Regions from separate parts of the Streptomyces sp. NPDC043908 genome, predicted to be linked through region 1. Evidence: riboswitches for the same ligand, from Rfam matches in the RefSeq annotation. Region 1 holds a riboswitch; each other region holds the start of a gene.
What was found. Region 1 has a riboswitch for cyclic di-AMP ahead of AC069K_RS08175 (transglycosylase SLT domain-containing protein). Riboswitches for the same ligand answer to the same signal wherever they lie in the genome.
Positions count from the first base shown of each region.

Region 2: another riboswitch for cyclic di-AMP. It lies ahead of AC069K_RS25770 (M23 family metallopeptidase); the one in region 1 lies ahead of AC069K_RS08175 (transglycosylase SLT domain-containing protein).
Region 3: another riboswitch for cyclic di-AMP. It lies ahead of AC069K_RS23710 (LysM peptidoglycan-binding domain-containing M23 family metallopeptidase); the one in region 1 lies ahead of AC069K_RS08175 (transglycosylase SLT domain-containing protein).

Region 1 is NZ_JBWKEI010000003.1:31,731-34,995, reverse strand. It holds gene AC069K_RS08185 (LmeA family phospholipid-binding protein) at 1-271, opposite strand, end outside; gene AC069K_RS08180 (TetR/AcrR family transcriptional regulator) at 265-858, opposite strand; gene AC069K_RS08175 (transglycosylase SLT domain-containing protein) at 991-1,821, opposite strand; cyclic di-AMP (ydaO/yuaA leader) riboswitch at 1,826-2,010, opposite strand; gene AC069K_RS08170 (aldo/keto reductase) at 2,362-3,265, opposite strand, start outside.
Region 2 is NZ_JBWKEI010000012.1:171,082-174,346, forward strand. It holds gene AC069K_RS25760 (M16 family metallopeptidase) at 1-182, shown strand, start outside; gene AC069K_RS25765 (M16 family metallopeptidase) at 200-1,567, shown strand; cyclic di-AMP (ydaO/yuaA leader) riboswitch at 1,781-1,941, shown strand; gene AC069K_RS25770 (M23 family metallopeptidase) at 1,955-2,725, shown strand; gene AC069K_RS25775 (GntR family transcriptional regulator) at 2,932-3,265, shown strand, end outside.
Region 3 is NZ_JBWKEI010000011.1:16,597-19,861, forward strand. It holds gene AC069K_RS23705 (tyrosine-protein phosphatase) at 1-393, opposite strand, end outside; cyclic di-AMP (ydaO/yuaA leader) riboswitch at 982-1,147, shown strand; gene AC069K_RS23710 (LysM peptidoglycan-binding domain-containing M23 family metallopeptidase) at 1,152-2,075, shown strand; gene AC069K_RS23715 (SGNH/GDSL hydrolase family protein) at 2,226-3,017, shown strand; gene AC069K_RS23720 (NAD-dependent epimerase/dehydratase family protein) at 3,095-3,265, opposite strand, start outside.

The sequences.
Region 1 (3,265 bases):
CGCGGCCCGCGGGGATGTCCGAGGCCTCGATGTCGACGCGGTCGAGGGTGCCCCCGGCCAACTGGGTCAGTACGGGGAAGCCGTGCACCTCCACATGGGGTGCGGACGGGAGCCCCCGCGCCTTCTGGAACGCGTCGGCCGTACGGTGTTCCGTCCAGGAGGCCGCGGCCCGGTCCCCCGCCACGGCCAGTCCCGCCAGCACCACGACGGCGACGGCGTACTTGCACCATCCCCGCAGTGCCCGGCCCGCCGCGGCACGCGCCTTCAGCACGGGGCCCCCTCCTCGGGGACGGGGTGCGCGCAGATGCCGCACGCGGCGCGGAAGGCGCTCAGGAGCGGGGCGCGCAGCAGCTCGTCGGGCAGGTCCTGGCGCGCGGCGACGGTGCTGACCAGGCCGGTCACGGCCAGCTGCGCCCGGACCGTGCCCGCCAGGTCGTCCGCGTCCGCGAAGGCGGCCAGGGTCTCCGTGCGGTGGTCACCGAGATCCCCCAGGCCCTCCACTCCGGCGAGGGCGCCGGGCAGCACCGGCAGCCCGGAGTTGAAGAGCAGGGCGAGCCGGGAGCGGTGGCGCAGCGCCAGATCGACGAGATCGGCCGAGGCCCGCAGCTGCCGCTCGGGTCCCTGCGGCAGGGCGCCCCAGGTGGCCCGGAGCGCGGCGAACTCGGTGAGGGGGCCGATGAGCGTCGCGGCGAGCAGTCGTTCCTTGGAGGGGAAGCGGTGCAGCAGCCCGGTCTTCGAGTAGCCGACCCGGTCCGCGATCTCCTGGACGGAGGTGCCGAGGTACCCCTGGGCGGTGAAGAGCTCGGCGGCGGCCTCGACGATCTCCGCGTCGAGTTCCGCGCGCGTCGGGCGTGGCATGCGGTCCTCCCCTGAGCCTGGTCACGCCACCGTAACAGACCATCTGGTCCTGGATGGACCAGATGGTCCGGCGGCTGCCGGCGGCTGCCAGCGGCTTGCGGCGGGGAGGTTTTGTCGGTCGGCGGGCTTCCGTCAGTACGGACCGTTGACGTTGTCGATCGAGCCGTACGTCTTCGCCGCGTAGTTGCACGCGGCGACGATGTTGGCGACGGGGTCGTAGCTGTCCGTCGACGTACCGGGCACGTGGAAGGCCTGGAAGGTGGGGTCGATGACCTGCAGGAGGCCCTTGGAGGGGGTGCCCGCGACGGCGTTGGAGTCCCAGTTGTTGATGGCGAAGGGGTTGCCCGACGACTCGCGCATGACGTTGCGGTAGATGCCGTCGTAGGAGCCGGGGATGCCGTGCTGGGCCATGATGTCCAGCGACTGGCGTATCCAGCCGTCCAGATCGTTGCCGTACGTCTTCGCCACGGCGGCGGTCGCCTGCTGGGGCGGCGTGCCCGTCCGCGCCGAACGGTCGGCCCGGGCCGGGGTGGCGGGGCGGTCGGCGGACGGGGCCTTCGCCTTCTTGCCCACCGCCAGCTGGAGGCCGGGGTGGATCAGCGCCGGGTTGCCGCCGATCGCCTGGCGGTTGTCCTTGTAGAGCCTCTTCCAGCCGCCGCTCACGTCGAGGTCCTGGGCGATCTTGGAGAGCGTGTCCCCGGCGACGACGGAGTAGGTCGTCGGGGCCGCCTTCGCCGCGCCTGCCTTCTGCGCCACGATCGGCTTGGCGGACACGGCACCCTTGGCGGCGACGGCGGGAGCGGCCTTCGGGGCGGCGGCGTGGGGGGCGGCCGAGGGTGCGGCACCGGCGCTCGTCGCGCCGATCACCGGAATGATGAGCGCGGCGCCGCCCGTGCCCGCGGCGGCGATGCCCCGGGTCAGGCTGCTGGACTTGGGGCGGCGGTGCTTACCCTTTGCAGGCATGGCGAATTCCTCTCCTTCGCCTGCGAGGTGAGCTGTCGGGTTCGGGCGAGGGCTGCCCGGCCGCGCTGCACGCGGCTTCACCCCGAGCCGTTCCGTCCTCCGGATCCGGCGACTACCTGGGTCCCCCGCTCCTGCCTTTTCGTGTGTGGGAGGTTTCCGGACAGCGGCAGGATTCGGCGGTCCATCCGGATTTGAGCGAGACCGTAATCGAATGGGCCCGGCGGAAACAAGAGCGTGAATTCATTCCGGCATCGGAGAGAAAGATCCATCGGTGCCGGGGATACGAGCGCCCTTCTCCCCGTATCCCCAACTCGCCTTCCACGCAACGGAATGAGCGCATCACCCTCGCGCGCGCACCGGGGCCCGAAGTGACCCACTTCACTTCTTCCGCGGCCTTGGAGAGGGATTCCTGCGCGTTCCCCAGAAGAATGAACGGGCGTTGGCGGCGCGCAAAAGAAAAGCTAAGCCCCTTTATCATTCCCAATGAATAGATTGACGACATAGGAGCGAAACCGGGCGCCCGCCGTCCATTTCGGACATCTAGGCGGACGGCTCCGACGGCGTCTCCAGCAGGGCCGCCTCCTCGTCGGTGAGCCGGAGCCCGCCGGCGGCCACGTTCTCCACCAGGTGGTCCGGGTTGCCCGTGCCGGGGATGGCCAGCACGTGCTCGCCCTGCCGGAGCGTCCAGGCGAGACGGACCTGCGCGGATGTCGCGCCGTGCGCGCGGGCGACCGCGAGGACCGCCTCGCTCTCCGCGCCGGCCGCCTGCCCGGCGCCGCTCTCGCGGCCTTCGCCCGCGATGGCGAAGAACGGGACGAACGCGATGCCCTGCTCGCCGCAGAGCCGCAGCACCTCGCCGGAGCCCGTCCGCCTGCTGTCCAGGCCGTACCGGTTCTGCACACAGACCACGGGCGCGATCGCCTGGGCCTCCGCCAGGTGCTCGGGGCCGATGTTGGAGATGCCCAGGTGGCGGATGAGGCCGGCCTCGCGCAGCTCGGCCAGGGCGCCGAAGTGCTCGGCGAGCGAACCGGGCCCGTTCAGGCGCAGGTTGACCACGTCGAGGTGGTCGCGGCCGAGCTGGCGCAGGTTCTCCTCGACCTGGCCGCGCAGGTGTTCCGGGGTGGCCCAGGGCAGCCAGGCGCCGGACGCGTCGCGCCCCGGGCCGACCTTGGTGGCGATGACCAGATCGTCCCGATAGGGCGCGAGCGCCCGGTTGATGAGTTCGTTGGCGGAACGGAGCCGGGAGAAGTAGAAAGCCGCGGTGTCGATGTGGTTGACACCGAGTTCGACCGCGCGCCGCAGCACGGCGAGGGAGCGCTCGCGGTCGCTCGGCGTACCGAGGTCGAACGCGGCGCTCCCGGTGAGGCGCATCGCGCCGAATCCCAGGCGGTTGACCGACAGGTCACCGAGTTTCCAGGTGCCCGCGGCCGCCGCGTGGATCGTC
Region 2 (3,265 bases), on a different contig from region 1:
TCGGCGACCCCCAGCTCGCGCTGACCGCCGTCGACCGGGTCCTCGACATCACGGCCGAGGAGGTGCGGGACGTGGCGCGGGCCACCCTGCGCCCGGACAACAGGGCGGTGCTGGTCTACGAGCCGACCACCGCAGAGGCAGACGCGGCGGCCGACGCCGACGCAGAGGGAGCAGAGCAGTGAGCGACACCGGCGTGACCATGCAGTTCCACCCCCGGCCCGCCGCCGGCACCGCGCGCCCCTGGGCCTTCCCCGCCCCCGGCCGCTCCACCCTGCCCAACGGGCTGACCGTGCTGCGCTGCGACCGCCCCGGCCAGCAGGTCGTGGCTGTCGAGATCTTCCTCGCCGCCCCGCTGGACGCCGAGCCGGCGGGCCTGGACGGCGTCGCCACGATCATGGCGCGCGCGTTCTCCGAGGGCACCGACAAGCGCTCCGCCGAGGAGTTCGCCGCCGACCTGGAGCGCTGCGGCGCCACCCTGGACGCGCACGCGGACCACCCGGGCGTGCGGGTCTCCCTGGAGGTGCCGGTCTCCCGGCTCCCCAAGGCGCTCGGGCTCCTCGCGGAGGCGCTGCGGGCCCCCGCCTTCGCCGACGCCGAGGTCGACCGCCTGGTGCGCAACCGCCTCGACGAGATCCCGCACGAGCTGGCCAACCCGGCGCGCCGCGCCGCCCAGCAGCTCTCCCGCGAGCTCTTCCCGGCCAGTGCGCGCATGTCGCGCCCGCGCCAGGGCACCGAGGAGACCGTGGCGCGGATCGACGCGGCGGCGGTACGGGCCTTCTACGAGGCGTACGTACGGCCCGCCGCGGCCACCGCCGTGGTCGTGGGCGACCTGGGCGCCACCGACCTGGACGCGGTCCTGGCGGACACCCTGGGCGCCTGGACCGGCCATCCGGCCGAGGAGCGCCCGATGCCCCCGGTCACCGCCGACGACACCGGCCGCGTGGTCATCGTGGACCGGCCCGGCGCCGTCCAGACGCAGCTCCTGATCGGCCGGATCGGCCCGGACCGCCACGACCGCGTCTGGCCCGCCCAGGTCCTCGGGACGTACTGCCTGGGCGGCACGCTCACCTCCCGCCTGGACCGCGTCCTGCGCGAGGAGAAGGGCTACACCTACGGAGTGCGCTCGTACGGCCAGGTGCTGCGCTCGGGCCCGGAGGGCACCGGCGCCGCCATGCTCGCCATCAGCGGCTCGGTGGACACGCCCAACACCGGCCCGGCCCTGGACGACCTGTGGACGGTGCTGCGCAAGCTGGCCGCCGAGGGGCTCAACGACGCCGAGCGCGAGACGGCCGTGCAGAACCTGGTGGGCGTGGCCCCGCTGAAGTACGAGACGGCCGCCGCCGTCGCCGGGACGCTGGCCGACCAGGTCGAGCAGCACCTCCCGGACGACTACCAGGCGCAGTTGTACGCGCGCCTGGCCGACACCGGCACCGTGGAGGCCACGGCGGCGGTCGTCAGCGCCTTCCCGGTGGACCGCCTGGTGACGGTCCTCGTCGGGGACGCGGCACAGATCGCGGAGCCCGTCAAGGCCCTGGGAATCGGCGAAGTCACCGTAGTGGCGGGCTGATTGGGCCGTCCGCCGAAGACGGGCGGACGGGACGGGTGAGGACCCCGGTGGCCGAGAGCCGCCGGGGTCCCCCTGTATGTCCGTTTTGTTGGGGAGGTTGCCTGTCTGTCATGTGGCGTGCGCTACAAAAAGACGCGTCTGTTTGGTGATTGAAAGATCAGCCGTCTAGCGTCAGTCCGGCTGTCCGTCACCACCCGTCGCAGCCGCGGCACCGGACAGCCATCGCCGAGTCCCCAACTGGTGCGAGCCAGGGGAGCCGGGGACCCACTCAGTCCCTGGGGTGAATCGGACGCCTCCGCCCGCGGAGGGGCCCGTAGGAGACCTTCCAGCTCCGAACCCGTCAGCTAACCCGGTAGGCGAGATGGAAGGAAAGGAACCCGCCTCTCCATGGCGTTCACCCGTGCCACCGGGAAGCACCGTCGGCCCAGCGCCGTGTCGCGCAAGAGCGCGAACATAGCGGGCATCGCCACCCTCGCCACCGCCGGAGTCGTGGGCACCCTCGCCTCCCCGGCCATGGCCGCCGACAGCTCGGCGCCCGCCGCCGCCTCGGTCGAGGACACCGGCATCACCCAGGCCATCGTGATCGGTGACTCCCTCGCCGAGCGGATCGACGCCCAGGCCGCCGCCCAGCAGCACGCCGCCGACAAGGCCCGCGCCGCCGCCGAGGCGAAGCGCAAGGCCGAGGCGAAGGCCAAGGAGGAGCGCGAGGCCAGGGAGCGCGCCGCCCGCGAGGCCGAGCGCAAGCGCCTCAACTCCTTCGTCGCCCCGATCGACGGCGGGTACGTCTCCACCGGCTACAAGACCGGCGGTTCGATCTGGTCCTCCGGCAGCCATACCGGCATCGACTTCCACGCGGGCGAGGGCACCCCGGTGCACGCGGTCGGCCTGGGCACCGTCGTCGAGGCGGGCTGGGGCGGCGCCTACGGCAACAACATCGTGATCCGGATGAACGACGGCACGTACACGCAGTACGGCCACCTCTCGTCCATCGGGGTGTACGTCGGCCAGCGCGTCGAGCCGGGCCAGCAGATCGCCCTCTCCGGCAACACCGGCAACACCACCGGCCCGCACCTCCACTTCGAGGCCCGCACCGGCGAGTCGTACGGCTCGGACATCGACCCGATCGCGTATCTGCGCTCGCACGGCGTCAAAGTCTGACCCGGACGCCCCCGCATCCGAAACCGCAAGCCCCCGGCGTATCGCGCCGGGGGCTTCGGCATGCCGTCCGGCGCGCACACCCGCCCGTGGCCAAAAGATATGCATGGCCCACGGCACGTCACCGGGAATTAACAGACGCTGGAATAGAGTCGCCGAACAGGCGTCGATCGACCGCGTTTCGCGGGGATTAAGGCGGAGGTTCGGTCATGCGCATTCCCGCGCAATCGGTATGCACGGCAATCCGCGACGACATCGTCGCGGGGCTCTTCGCACGCGGCAGCCGGCTCACCGAGGAAGTGCTCGCACGCCGGTACGGCGTCTCCCGCGTCCCGGTCCGCGAGGCGCTGCGCACGCTGGAGTCCGAGGGGTTCGTCACCACGCGCCGGCACGCCGGGGCCTGTGTCGCGGAGCCGACCGAGCAGGAGGCGGCCGATCTGCTCGAACTGCGCACCCTGCTGGAGCCGCTGGCCGCCTCGCGCGCCGCCGCCCGGCGCACCGAGGCCCATCTGAAGGTGCTGCGCGGCCTGGTCAGGCTCGGCC
Region 3 (3,265 bases), on a different contig from region 1:
GTACGAGCGCGCCATCCGCTCGGCGCCCCGGCCTTCGGAGAGCACCGACCGCAGCTGGTCGATGTCGCCGTCGCGGACCATCTTCCAGAACTCCGCCCCGTCCGCCGGGTCCGTCAGCGGTATGTTCACGTTGCGCACCCCCGGCAGCTCCACGTCCGGGCCCTCCAGCTTCTGGTCCGCCGCGTTGCGGAAGTCGAAGACGGTGTGGAGGCCGAGCGAGGCGAGGAAGGCCGCGTCCTGCGCGGTCGCGTGGGCGAGGTGGCCGCTGCGGAAGAGCCGTCCGTACCGCAGCCGCCGGCCGTCCACGGTCGGCAGTCCGCCCACGTCACGGAAGTTGCGGACGCCGGAGAGCTCGGGTTCGGTCGAAGGGATCTGCGGAGTCTGCTGGGTCACGTTGGCTCCTGATGGGGGTCGAAAGAAGATCACGCCGCCTCGGTCCCGACGATACGACATGGGTTCCCGGGGCAATCATCTCGATCGTCTGGCCGGAATGCGACCCCTTCGCGCCCATTGCCCCGCGCGAAGTCCTGTCCCGATGCCGGCGCCGCCGTTGGCGCCTGTGTGTACCTGTGCGGTCCTGGGGCTCGGGATGATCCAGACCGGGGATGGCGGACGGGTCCGGTTGCTTTCCGGTCGCATGTGAGCAAAACGGGCAGAGTGGGGCGGTGGTGGGGGAGAGGGGTGAAGAGGGGCAGAACTTTCGCCCTTATGGGGCGATTTGGTGACCCCTGTCCATCTCCCGCTCGGGAAAGGGGGATTACCCGTGAGCAGCGTCATATCCGTGACGTTCCGTGGTGGCGGTCCCGGATGAATTCCCCCGTCCGGCCGGGCCCGTTGGGAATGACGGTCGACGCAGGGTGACCGCGATTCCCGTAGGAATTCCCGGCCGGGAATGCCGAAGGGAAATCGGCACTTGTCGTGGCCCACCGGGCTCGCTTACGGTCACCGCAATCCGAGTGGACCGCCGAATCCTGCCACCGCTCGGAATCCGCACCCATCCACGCGTGGCAGGAGCGGGGGACCCAGGTAAGCGCCGTCCGGAATTCCGGCACGGCTCGGGGTGAAGCCGAAGCACCGTGACCGGTGCCCGGCCGGGCATCTCCAGCCCGAACCCGACAGCTCACCTCGCAGGCGCCGGAGAGGAATCCGCCATGCCCGCGAAGGGTAAGCACCGCCGTCCCAAGTCCAGCCCGATATCCCGGGGCATCGCCGCCGCCGGAACGGGTGGCGCCGCGCTCGCCATCCCGCTGCTCGGCGCCACCGGCGCACACGCCGCCGTGCAGACCGCCGCCCCCGCCACCGCGCCCCAGCAGGCCGCCCGCACCACCGGGACCCTCGCCGCCGCCGCGCCCCAGGCCGCCCCGACCACGTACAAGGTCAAGAGCGGCGACTGCCTCTCGCGGATCGCCGAGGACCACCGGCTCGGCAGCTGGCAGCGGCTCTACCGGGACAACCGCGAGGTCGTCGGCGCCGACCCGGCGCTGATCCGCCCGGGCATGAAGCTCGTGCTCGGCGCCAAGGCCAGGACCGGCGCGCCGCACGGCTCCGCCAGGACGACCACGCACGAGTCCGGCACGAAGGCGGCGTCCCCCGCGCCCCGCACCCCGGCGCCGTCCTCGCCCGCCCCGGCCACGAACACCTCCACCACCGCGGACCAGGGCTCCTCCACCGGCTTCCGCGCGCCGCTCGACAGCGTGAGCATCGGCACCCCGTACCGCATGGCCGGGTCCATGTGGTCCAGCGGCTACCACACCGGCGTCGACTTCGCGGCGGAGACCGGCACCACGGTCAGGGCCGTCGGCCCGGGCACGGTCGTCTCGGCCGGCTGGGGCGGGGCCTACGGCAACCAGGTCGTCATCCGGCACGCCGACGGCATGTACTCCCAGTACGCCCACTTCTCCCAGCTCTCCGTCTCGGCCGGGCAGACCGTGACCGCGGGCCAGCAGATCGGACTCTCCGGCGCCACCGGCAACGTCACCGGCCCGCACCTGCACTTCGAGATCCGCACCACGCCCGACTACGGCTCGGACGTCGACCCGATCGCCTATCTCAGGCAGCAGGGCGCGGCCCTCTGACGAAGCCGGTCGGCCCCGGATTTGTCCGGTGCGCCGGAGGTATTCGGCGTATTCCCGCTGGGCGAAACTGACCGGGTGGTCTATATCACCCACCGTCAACCCCTCCTTACGGTCGCGTAGGTCACACCGGTAGGGGAAAGATATGGTCCCGTGGCAGACGATTCGAGATCATTCAACAGCGGTACGTTCGGGTCGTACACGGCGATCGGCGACAGCTTCACGGAAGGCGTCGGCGACCCCGGCCCGGACGGGGCGTTCGTCGGCTGGGCGGACAGGTTCGCCGTGCTACTGGCAGATCAGCGACCGGAGGGGGCCTTTCGCTACGCCAATCTCGCGGTCCGCGGCAGGCTCCTCGACCAGATCGTCGAGGAGCAGGTGCCGCGGGCCAAGGAACTCGCGCCCGACCTGGTGACCTTCTGCGCGGGGGGCAACGACATCATCCGGCCGGGCAGCGACCCGGACGACGTGGCCGAGCGCTTCGAGCGCGCGGTCGCGGACCTGAAGAGCACGATCCCGACGGTGATGGTGACCACCGGGTTCGACACGCGCGGGATTCCGGTCTTCAAGCATCTGCGCGGCAAGGTGGCGACGTACACCGCGCACGTGCGCTCCATCGCGGACCGCTACGGGTGCCCGGTGCTCGACCTGTGGTCGCTGAAGTCCGTGCAGGACAGGCGGGCGTGGGACGGCGACCGGCTCCACCTGTCGCCCGAGGGGCACACCCGGGTCGCGCTGCGCGCCGCCCAGGTGCTCGGGCTCGCGGTGCCGGCCGACCCGGACCAGCCGTGGCCGCCGCAGCCGCCGCGCGGCACCCTGGAGGTGCGGCGCGACGACATCCAGTGGGCGCGCGAGCACCTGGCGCCGTGGATCGGACGACGCCTGCGGGGCGAGAGCTCGGGCGACCACGTGGAGCCCAAGCGCCCCGACCTGCTGCCTCTCTGACGGGTCATCAGCCCAGTCGGCCCTCCGTGGCCGACGGCGTCACCGACGGACCGCCCCGAGGGCGGCGCCCGCACGGCTCAGCCGTGCAGCAGCTTCCGCTCCGTCTCCGGGTCCAGTCCGACCCGGGGGCGGTCCGGCCGCTGCGGCGCCTCGCCGCCGAGCGACCCGAGCCACGCCCAGGTGTCGGCGACCGTCTCCTCGACGGGCCGGCAGTCGAGCCCCGCCAGCACGGCCTTCCACACGTTCGA